DNA from 3 places in the Rhizobium sp. SG570 genome. Region 1 is predicted to be linked to each of the others. Evidence: riboswitches for the same ligand, from Rfam matches in the RefSeq annotation. Region 1 holds a riboswitch; each other region holds the start of a gene.
What was found. Region 1 has a riboswitch for thiamine pyrophosphate ahead of thiM (hydroxyethylthiazole kinase). Riboswitches for the same ligand answer to the same signal wherever they lie in the genome.
Positions count from the first base shown of each region.

Region 1 (3,275 bases):
CATATCCGCGATCGTGTATTCGCTGCCGGCAATATATTCGCTTTCGGCCAGACGACGGTCGAGCACATCGAGTTCGCGCTTCACTTCCATGGCGAAACGATCGATCGCATATTCGATCTTCGTCGGAGCATAGGCGTAGAAATGGCCGAAACCGCCGCCGAGATAGGGCGCGCTGCCCATCTGCCAAAACAGCCAGGAGAAACATTCGGCTCGAGCCGGCTGTTCGGTCGGCAGGAAGGCGCCGAACTTTTCGGCGAGATAGGTCAGGATCGACGCCGATTCGAAGACGCGGATCGGCTTGGGGCCACTGCGGTCGAGCAAGGCGGGGATCTTCGAATTGGGATTGACCTCCACGAAACCGCTGCCGAACTGGTCGCCCTCGCCGATCTTGATCAGCCAGGCATCATATTCAGCGCCGCTATGACCAAGCGCCAGCAGCTCTTCGAGCATGATGGTGACCTTCACGCCATTCGGCGTTCCGAGCGAATAAAGCTGGAGGGGATGACGACCCACCGGCAATTCCTTTTCGTGGGTCGGCCCCGCGATCGGACGGTTGATATTGGCGAACTGGCCGCCATTCGCCTTGTTCCAGGTCCAGACTTTCGGCGGCGTGTATTCGGCAGAACCGGTCATGGGCATCCTCTCGTTTTCAGTGAATCGAATTGAGCGTGGTCATCGATGTAGCGCGCTACTTCTGTCGCACATAGTAGCGGCTGTTCATTTTTACGAGAGGAGCACGAGCTGCTTTTTGGATGGCCCTGGATAAAACGAAAAAAGCCTGCCGCGGGAGGAGGTGCGGCAGGCTTTCGACAATAAATGAACAGCGCACGGGAGGAGGAGTGGCGCTGTTCGCGCAGACGACCTTGGGAGGAGGAGTAGGGCGCCTGCAAAGCGAAGGGATGCGGGAGGAGGTGCATCGCTTCGATGAAAATCATAATACCTGGCTTTTGCTCACTTCATAGGCATTTATTTGCAAGGCAGTTATGCGCTATGCGAAAAGCGGAAAGCTCGACCGCATAACATTTCGGCATACAAAACAGTGACAGCCGTCATGCGGACAAAACAAAAGCGCCTGCTCGGGAGGAAGCAGGCGCTGGCAACATGCAGATTGCAGATCAGCGTTTCGAGCCGTTAGCCCGCGATGGCTGCACGGGCAACATTGCGGATTTCGCCGCGATCGATACCCAGGTCATGCAGTTCGCGCGTGGACATGCGGCCCAATTCGGCGACCGTCTGACGGTACTTGCGCCAGTTGTTGAAAGAGCGTGCTACGTTCATGATGATCCCCTTTCCTCGGGCATTCGAAGCTGAGCTGCCGTCCTTGGCGCTCCATTCGCTTCGATGAGAAACATATAGTGGAAGCCCCTCGCCTTTTGCAGCGCCAAGGCTTCACTGCACCCATGCATGAAGTGCATGGGTTGATGCAGAACCTGCAAGGCTGTTCCGGCACGGCCCCCAATGTCTTTGCGATTTATTGATGACAGGGCAGCCTTTGTCTGCGAAAACAACGGCATTGAGAGACAGGGGCGTCTGCTATCCGGCAGGCTGAGAAGCACCCTTTGAACCTGAACCAGATCATGCTGGCGGAGGGAGTCGCTCGGGGTTCTGCAACATCCTATGCCGCCCCTCGCGTCTCGCCCGCCCGAAAGGGGCGATATGCAAGACCAAACCACTGCCGGCACTCTGTTCGGCGCCATGCGGGCGAATCCGCCGCTGGTGCAGTGCATCACCAATTTCGTCGCGATGAACATCGCCGCCAACGTGATGCTTGCCGCCGGCGCATCGCCGGCCATGGTCCATGCCGAGGAAGAAGCGGCCGAGTTCGCCGCCATCTCCGCCGCGCTGACGATCAATATCGGCACGCTGTCGGCCGAATGGCTTGTCGGCATGCTGTCGGCCGCGCAATCGGCAAGACAGGCCGGCAGGCCCTGGGTGCTCGATCCGGTCGCTCACTATGCGACCGCATTCCGGCGCAGGGCAGTCGCGCAATTGCTGGACCTGCAGCCGACGGTCATTCGCGGCAACGCGTCCGAGATCATCGCGCTCGCAGGAGGCGTCAGTCGCGGCCAGGGCGTCGATAGCCGCGATCCCGTCGAGTTGGCCGAGCAATCGGCCAGGCAACTCGCCGAACGGCATGGATGCGTGGTTGCCGTGACCGGTGTCACCGATTTCGTGACCGATGGCCACAAGGCGCGACGCATAGAAGGCGGATCGCCGCTGATGCCGCAGGTCACGGCCCTCGGCTGCTCGCTGACCTGCCTGGTCGGGGCCTTTGTGGCGACTGCGCCCGATAATCCCTTCGATGCGACGGCGGCGGCCCTTGCCGTCTTTGCCCTTGCCGGGGAACAAGCGGGAACCGTCGCCGATGGGCCTGGCTCCTTTTCCTGGCGCTTCCTCGACGCGCTGGCCGCCCTCGATGCGGAAGCGCTTACCGCCAAAGCGAGGATCATGCTCGCATGAAAAACTTCGACCTTTCGCTTTATCTCGTTCTCGATCCGATACTCTGTGCGGATTTCGGCATGGTCGAGACAGCCCGTGCGGCGGTCGCCGGCGGTGCGACCATCGTGCAACTGCGTGACAAGCATGCTTCAACCGCAGCCATGATCGAGACCGGCCTTGCCCTCAAGCGGGCGCTGGCCGGAAGCAACGCCCGCCTCATCGTCAATGACGATGTCGAGGCCGCCATCGCCATCGGCGCCGATGGCCTGCATATCGGGCAGGAAGATCTGGATGCCGGCACCGCCCGCCGTATGATTGGGCCGGAGATGATCCTCGGTCTCTCGGTGGAGACGGAAGCTCTGGCCTCGGCCGTCGATGCCGAGATCGTCGACTATGTTGGTGTCGGCCCCGTCTTTGCCACGCCGACCAAGCCCGACCACAAGCAGCCGATCGGCTTTGACGGCCTTGCCCGCATCATCAGGCTCTGCCCGGTTCCTGTCGTCGCCATCGGCGGTCTCAAGGCCGAACACACAGCCGATGTCCTGTCGGCCGGAGCGGACGGACTGGCCGTCGTCTCGGCAATCTGCGGGAAGGCCGATCCCATAGCCGCCACAGCCCTTATCGCCGAAGCCGTCAAGGAGGCGCGCAGATGATCCGCAACGTCCTCTCCATCGCCGGCTCCGATCCTTCCGGCGGCGCCGGTATCCAGGCCGATCTCAAGGCCTTTTCGGCACGCGGCGTCTATGGAATGGCTGTCTTGACGGCATTGACTGCCCAGAACACGCAAGGCGTTTCCGGCGTCCATCCGGTGCCACCGCAATTTGTCGCCGATCAGA
Region 1 is NZ_JAAZQI010000020.1:8,509-11,783, reverse strand. It holds gene yghU (glutathione-dependent disulfide-bond oxidoreductase) at 1-633, opposite strand, end outside; gene FHT28_RS29275 (DUF1127 domain-containing protein) at 1,132-1,278, opposite strand; TPP riboswitch at 1,513-1,609, shown strand; gene thiM (hydroxyethylthiazole kinase) at 1,657-2,460, shown strand; gene thiE (thiamine phosphate synthase) at 2,457-3,092, shown strand; gene thiD (bifunctional hydroxymethylpyrimidine kinase/phosphomethylpyrimidine kinase) at 3,089-3,275, shown strand, end outside.

Region 2 (3,275 bases), on a different contig from region 1:
GTTCCACTCAGAGCCGCCGCCAGACCGCGCAGGCTGAAGGTCTTGTTGCGGTCGGCGGAGATCACCGAGCGGGCGCGGATGATCGCGAACGATATCGCCACGGCCAGAAGGCCGGCGGCGAGTGCGATGGCGAAGCTCGTGACAGCCGCCTGCAGGAAGATCGTCTGACAGGCGAGCTTGAGAAGATCGGCTTCGAGGCCGGCGACGACGACCGAGGCAAGCGGCAGGCCGATGAAGAGGGCAGCGCTTGACAGCAATACGGCATCGACCCATCGCGCGGCGCGCAGCTGCCCGTCGATGCGCCGCAGGGAGCGGCCGCTCGTCAGCCCATGATCGTCAGGCGAGGGAAACAGTGTCATCGCGCCGAGAATCGCGGCTGTGACGACGATCTGCAGCAGCGACAGCAATACGGCACGACCGGGATCGAAATCGAAGCGCAGCGCCTGGTAGATCGCGACTTCCAGCGTGGTCGCGGCCGGGCCGCCGCCGAGGATCAGCACCAGTGTGAAGCTGGTGGCGCAGAGCATGAAGATCAGACCGGCGATGCCGGGAATGAGGCCGCGCAAGACAGGCCATTCGATGAAGCGAAAGACCGAGGCGGGTCGCATGCCGAGGCCTCCGGCAACAAGCCAATATTCCGCCGGCACACGCTCCAGCCCGGCGAGCATCAGCCGGCAGGCAAGCGGCATATTGAAGAAGACATGCGCCAGCAGGATGCCGGCAAGGCCGTATATGCTGACGGGCTGCGACAGGCCAAGTGCCGTGAGGGCCTGATTGAGCAATCCCTGGCGCCCCCAGATGCCGAGCAGACCGAGCGCGCCGATCAGGACAGGCAGGCCCATGGGCACGGCCATCAGGCGGATCAGCCACAGCCGCCCGGGAAAGCGCGGCTGGCGCGCCAGGGCGCGGGCGACGGGGATGGCAAGCACGATGGAGAGCAGCGCCGACAGGGTCGCCTGCAGCAGGGTGAACCGCAGCACGCGCAGCAGATAGGGATCTGCGAGCGTGGAGTCGCCGCCGGATTCGATGCCGGCGGCAAGCAGGACGACGACGGCGATCCCGACGAAAAGCGCGATGCCGGCGAGGCTGAGCGCCCCGCCGGAAATGGCGCGTCTTCTTTCGAGTGCCGTCAGCATGGTCGCGATGTCAGTTGCCGCTGGTGGCGGCCAGCCATTCGTCGATCCAGGCCTTGCGGTTCTTCTCGACGACTTCAGGACTCATGAGGAAGGTCTTCGTCGGCACCACGAGCTTGCTGAAGGCGTCCGGCAGCGGCGCCGATGTGGCGGAGGCCGGCATCATCCAGTTGCTGGTGGGGATGATGTCCTGGAAGGCCGGCGACACCATGAATTTCAGGAAATCGCGGGCAAGGTCCTTATTCGAAGACGATTTGACGAGGCCGGCGACCTCGATCTGGATGTAATGTCCTTCGGAGAAGGCCGCCGCCTGATAGCGGTCGGTCTTTTCCTCGATCATGTGATAGGCCGGCGACGTGGTGTAGGAGAGCACCATCGGCGCTTCGCCCTTGGTGAAGAGATCATAGGCCTCCGACCAGCCGGGCGTCACCGTCAGGATGCGGCCCTTGAGCTTGGTCCAGGCATCGGCTGATTTGTCGCCGTAGATCGACTTGACCCAGAGCAAGAGGCCGAGGCCCGGTGTCGAGGTGCGCGGATCCTCGATGACGATCTTCTGCTGGGGATCGCCCTCGACGAGATCCTTCATGCTCTTCGGCGGGTTCTTGACCGTCTGCGTGTCATAGATGACGGCGAAATGGCCGTAATCATAGGGCACGAAGACATCATCCTTGAAATCGCCGGGAACCTTGAGCGCCGATGTGTCGACGCCGCTCGCATCGAACAAGCCGGTATCCTTGGCTTCATTGACAAGATTGGTGTCGAGGCCGAGAACGATATCGGCCTTGGTGCCGGCGCCCTCGAGCTTGAGGCGGGACAGAAGCGCCACGCCGTCGGTGACGCTGACGTAGTTGACCGTGCAGCCGCATGTCTTTTCAAAGGCGGCCTTGACCTTGGGGCCGGGACCCCAATCGGCGGTAAAGCTCTCATAGGTGTAGATGGTCAGCGTCTTGTCCGCAGCCTGGGCGGCCTGGGCAGTAAAAAACGTCGTGCCGGCGGCGAGAGCCAGGCCGGCGAAGAATGACAATAGCGATCGGTCGTGCATGACAGCGCCTCCTCTTTGGTTTCGTCTTGAAGGGGAAAAGGGCGCTATGATTTCGTCACGCGTCTAATCCCTCCGCCGGTGTTAGCCGGATCAGGTTCCGCGGGTTGGCCTGTCAAAGCCTCTCAGCCAAATATCCCAAAGGACATAAGGCACCCCGTTAGAGCATCGGCAGATTTAGCCTTGCGACGAAGGGATGACAAGGGGAATGATTCCCCCGTCGATTGCAGGCCGCACGATCTATTCGGCGGCTTCGGCGGCAACCGTGTTTTCGAATTTCTTGGTGGCGCCGGGCAGCTGCACGTTCTTCAGCGTGAGCGCTGTCAGAAGGCCGAGCATGCAGATGCCGGCTGCCGTCATGAACAGGGGACTGAAGGCGCTTGCATAGGCATTGGCGACGGCTTCGCGGGTGGCTTCCGGCAGGGCCGCCATCATCTTCGGCGTCAGTTCCTTGATGTCGGAAACGCCTGAAATCGAGACACCGACATTGCCGAGCTTGGCGGCGATGATGGCGCCATAGATGGAGATGGCGATCGAGGCACCGCCCATCCGAGACAGCGTCACCGCGCCGGTAGCAGCACCGACGTCGCGGCTATTGGCGGCGTTCTGCACGCCGATGACAGGCACCTGCTGCGCAAGGCCGATACCGATGCCGTGCAGCAGCATCAGGCCGCCGATGACGGCGATGGGCGTGCCGGCATGGACGAAGGCGAGCGAGCCGAAAGCAATGGTGCTGCAGGCGGCGCTGGCGACGGCAAAGGGTTTGTAGCGGCCTCTTGCCGCGATCAACCTGCCGGCGGAAAGCGAGCCGCAGACGATGCCGCCGGTCAAAAGGATGAACAGCAGGCCGGCCAGCGAGGGCGAGAGGCCCGTCGTCGTCTGCAGGAAGAGAGCGAAGTAGTTGACCATGCCGATGGCGACCGCACCGCTGGTGATCGAGATGATGAGGAGCAGGCCGAATGTCGGATTGCGGAACAGTGTCATCGGCACGATTGGCTCCGGCGCACGCCGCTCGATGAAGACCCAGGCGATGGCGCAGATCGCACCAAAGGCGATGATGCCGAGGCATTGCGGCGACAGCAGCGATCCGAAGAGTTCGGTGC
Region 2 is NZ_JAAZQI010000005.1:228,240-231,514, forward strand. It holds gene thiP (thiamine/thiamine pyrophosphate ABC transporter permease ThiP) at 1-1,136, opposite strand, end outside; gene thiB (thiamine ABC transporter substrate binding subunit) at 1,147-2,175, opposite strand; TPP riboswitch at 2,226-2,342, opposite strand; gene FHT28_RS12985 (MDR family MFS transporter) at 2,413-3,275, opposite strand, start outside.
Region 2: another riboswitch for thiamine pyrophosphate. It lies ahead of thiB (thiamine ABC transporter substrate binding subunit); the one in region 1 lies ahead of thiM (hydroxyethylthiazole kinase).

Region 3 (3,275 bases), on a different contig from region 1:
TTGGCATCTGTTGCTTAAATGCAACTGCGGGCAGCGGGACAGGCGTGGACCATTCATTGATGGCGGAAAGGCGCGTTTTTGGGGCCGGCGGAAGTGCCCACGGCCGAGCGCGGCATCGACATCGGTGGCCAATCCGGAAGCCCCGCGACCTAACCCGCCATTTTCGCACGCCCCGGCAATCATCCCGGCTTCCGTCAACAACGTTCGGAAACTCTCCAGAAACAAAATTCAATAATTCGGTACACACAGAAATGTTGAATCTCCCTAGATTCTTGCGACTCGCGCGCTACCGGAAAGGGCCCAACAGCGAATGACCGAGAATCGGCTGATCTTCATAGCGACACCCTGTTTCGGCGGACTTGTTGCCAAGGATTATATGCAATCCATCTTTTCCCTGATGCAGGTCGGCGCGCAGGCCGGCATACAATTGACGCTTGCACTCCTCGGCAATGATGCGCTGATCACCCGCAGCCGCAACACGCTGGTATCCTCCTTCCTGAACGACACGGCGGCGACGCATATGCTGTTCATCGACGCGGACATCAGTTTCGAGCCCGAGCAGGTCATGCGGCTGCTGAATGCGGACAAGGATGTCGTCGCGGCTATGTACCCCATCAAGGATTACGACTGGGATAGTGCGGCGCGCGCAACCACGCGCACCGGCGAGTCACTCAATGCCGCAGCTCTGCATTATGTCGGCACGCCGCTGGTCGGCCAGAGCAGCGAACGCGATGGTGATTTTGTCAGTGCTATCTATGCGGGCACCGGCATGCTGCTCATCAAACGTGAAGTCATCAAGACGATGACCGCAGCCTATCCCGATCTGCGCTACAGCGCCATCCATGCCTATCCCGGCACCAAACGTTCGCCTGCGACTCAATACGCTCTCTTCGAATGCATGATCGAGGAAGGGACGGGCATTTATTTGAGCGAGGATTTCGCCTTCTGCCATCGCTGGCGGGCGCTTGGCGGCAAGATCTGGCTCGATACCGCCAGCAAGCTTACCCATACCGGCGCTCATCGCTTCGTTGGCAACACGGCGCCCCGCTACTAAGGCGGGTCTATGCCGGAGCGGCCGGAGGAAGATCACAGACAGCGACCGTGATCTTGGCTGCGGGGTTGACAGAGGTGGAGGGGAGAGCATAGCCTCCCGATATTCACCAGGGGGGTCCCGACAAGGGGCTGAGATACTGCTGGACAATACGGCTTTGCCTGTTGTGGCGCAGTGACCCGTTGAACCTGATCCAGTTCATACTGGCGTAGGGACGGTGCAAGCGCTCGAAGGCTTCGGATTCACGCGTGGAATCCACAGCCGGCGTCTTTTCATCATTCCGGCTGATTGACTGGGTCTCCAAATGCAACTTGGAGCCTCAAACCATGACCATTGCCGCAAAAAACCTCACCCCAACCGTCACCACCGGCCCGCTGCCGGCATCCCGGAAGATCTACATTCCGGGAGACATCCATCCCGACATCCGCGTGCCGATGCGCGAGATCAGCGTTCATCCGACGGCAGGCGAGCCGCCCGTCGTCGTCTACGATTCCTCCGGCCCCTATACTGTCGAGGGGGCCGAAATCCGCATCGAGCAGGGACTTGCCGGGCTCCGTCGTGACTGGGTGCTCGCTCGTGGCGATGTCGAAGCCTATGAGGGCCGCCATGTGCGCCCTGAGGACAACGGCTTCGTCAGTGCCGATCGGCTGACCCCCGAATTTCCTGGGCGCCGCCAGCCGCTGCGCGCCAGGGACGGCAAGGCTGTCACGCAGCTTGCCTATGCGCGGGCCGGCATCATCACCCCGGAGATGGAATTCATCGCCATTCGCGAAAACCTCGGCCGCAAGGCAAAGGCCGAAGCCTTGGTCCGCGACGGCGAGAGCTTCGGCGCGCATATTCCCGATCATGTAACACCGGAATTCGTCCGGCAGGAAGTCGCAGCCGGACGGGCGATCATTCCCGCCAACATCAATCACCCGGAGGCAGAGCCGATGATCATCGGCCGGAACTTCCTGGTGAAGATCAATGCCAATATCGGCAACTCCGCCGTTACCTCCTCGATGGCGGAAGAGGTCGAGAAGATGGTCTGGGCCGCCCGCTGGGGTGCCGATACCGTCATGGATCTCTCCACCGGCCGCAACATCCACAATATCCGCGAGTGGATCATCCGCAATTCGCCGCTGCCGATCGGCACCGTGCCGCTCTATCAGGCGCTGGAGAAGGTCGAAGGCGTTGCCGAGAACTTGACCTGGGAGGTCTATCGCGACACGTTGATCGAACAGGCCGAACAGGGCGTCGATTATTTCACCATCCATGCCGGCGTGCGCCTGCATTACATCCCGCTGACAGTCAATCGCGTCACCGGCATCGTCTCGCGCGGCGGCTCGATCATGGCCAAGTGGTGTCTCCATCATCACCGCGAGAGCTTCCTCTACGAGCATTTCGAGGAGATCTGCGATATCTGCCGCGCCTATGACGTCTCCTTCTCGCTGGGTGACGGCCTTCGCCCCGGCTCGATCGCCGATGCCAACGATGCGGCGCAATTTGCCGAGCTCGAGACGCTCGGTGAGCTGACGAAGATCGCCTGGGCCAAGGATTGCCAGGTGATGATCGAAGGGCCCGGCCATGTGCCGATGCACAAGATCAAGGAAAACATGGACAAGCAGCTCGCGGTCTGCGGCGAGGCGCCCTTCTACACGCTCGGGCCGCTGACGACCGATATCGCGCCGGGTTACGACCACATCACCTCTGGGATAGGCGCTGCGATGATCGGCTGGTTCGGCACGGCGATGCTCTGCTACGTCACGCCGAAAGAGCATCTCGGCCTGCCGGATCGCAACGACGTCAAGACCGGCGTCATCACCTACAAGATCGCCGCTCATGCCGCCGATCTCGCCAAGGGACATCCAGCGGCGCAACTGCGCGACGATGCCCTGTCGCGGGCGCGATTCGAATTCCGCTGGGAAGACCAGTTCAACCTTTCGCTCGATCCCGACACCGCCCGCAGCTTCCACGACGAGACCTTGCCGAAGGAAGCCCACAAGGTGGCGCATTTCTGCTCGATGTGCGGCCCGAAATTCTGCTCCATGCGGATCTCGCACGACATCCGCGCCGAGGCCCAGAAGGAGGGACTGGACGCGATGGCGGCAAAGTATCGCGAAGGCGGCGATCTCTACATGCCGATCGATAAGCCAGCGCATCCGGCCGAATGAGATGCGTATCCTTGTCAAAGGGGCCGGCGTCGCCGGCCTCACGGTCGCGCATGAATTGCGCGTTCGCGGCG
Region 3 is NZ_JAAZQI010000011.1:172,002-175,276, reverse strand. It holds gene FHT28_RS22115 (hypothetical protein) at 311-1,054, shown strand; TPP riboswitch at 1,153-1,284, shown strand; gene thiC (phosphomethylpyrimidine synthase ThiC) at 1,378-3,204, shown strand; gene thiO (glycine oxidase ThiO) at 3,206-3,275, shown strand, end outside.
Region 3: another riboswitch for thiamine pyrophosphate. It lies ahead of thiC (phosphomethylpyrimidine synthase ThiC); the one in region 1 lies ahead of thiM (hydroxyethylthiazole kinase).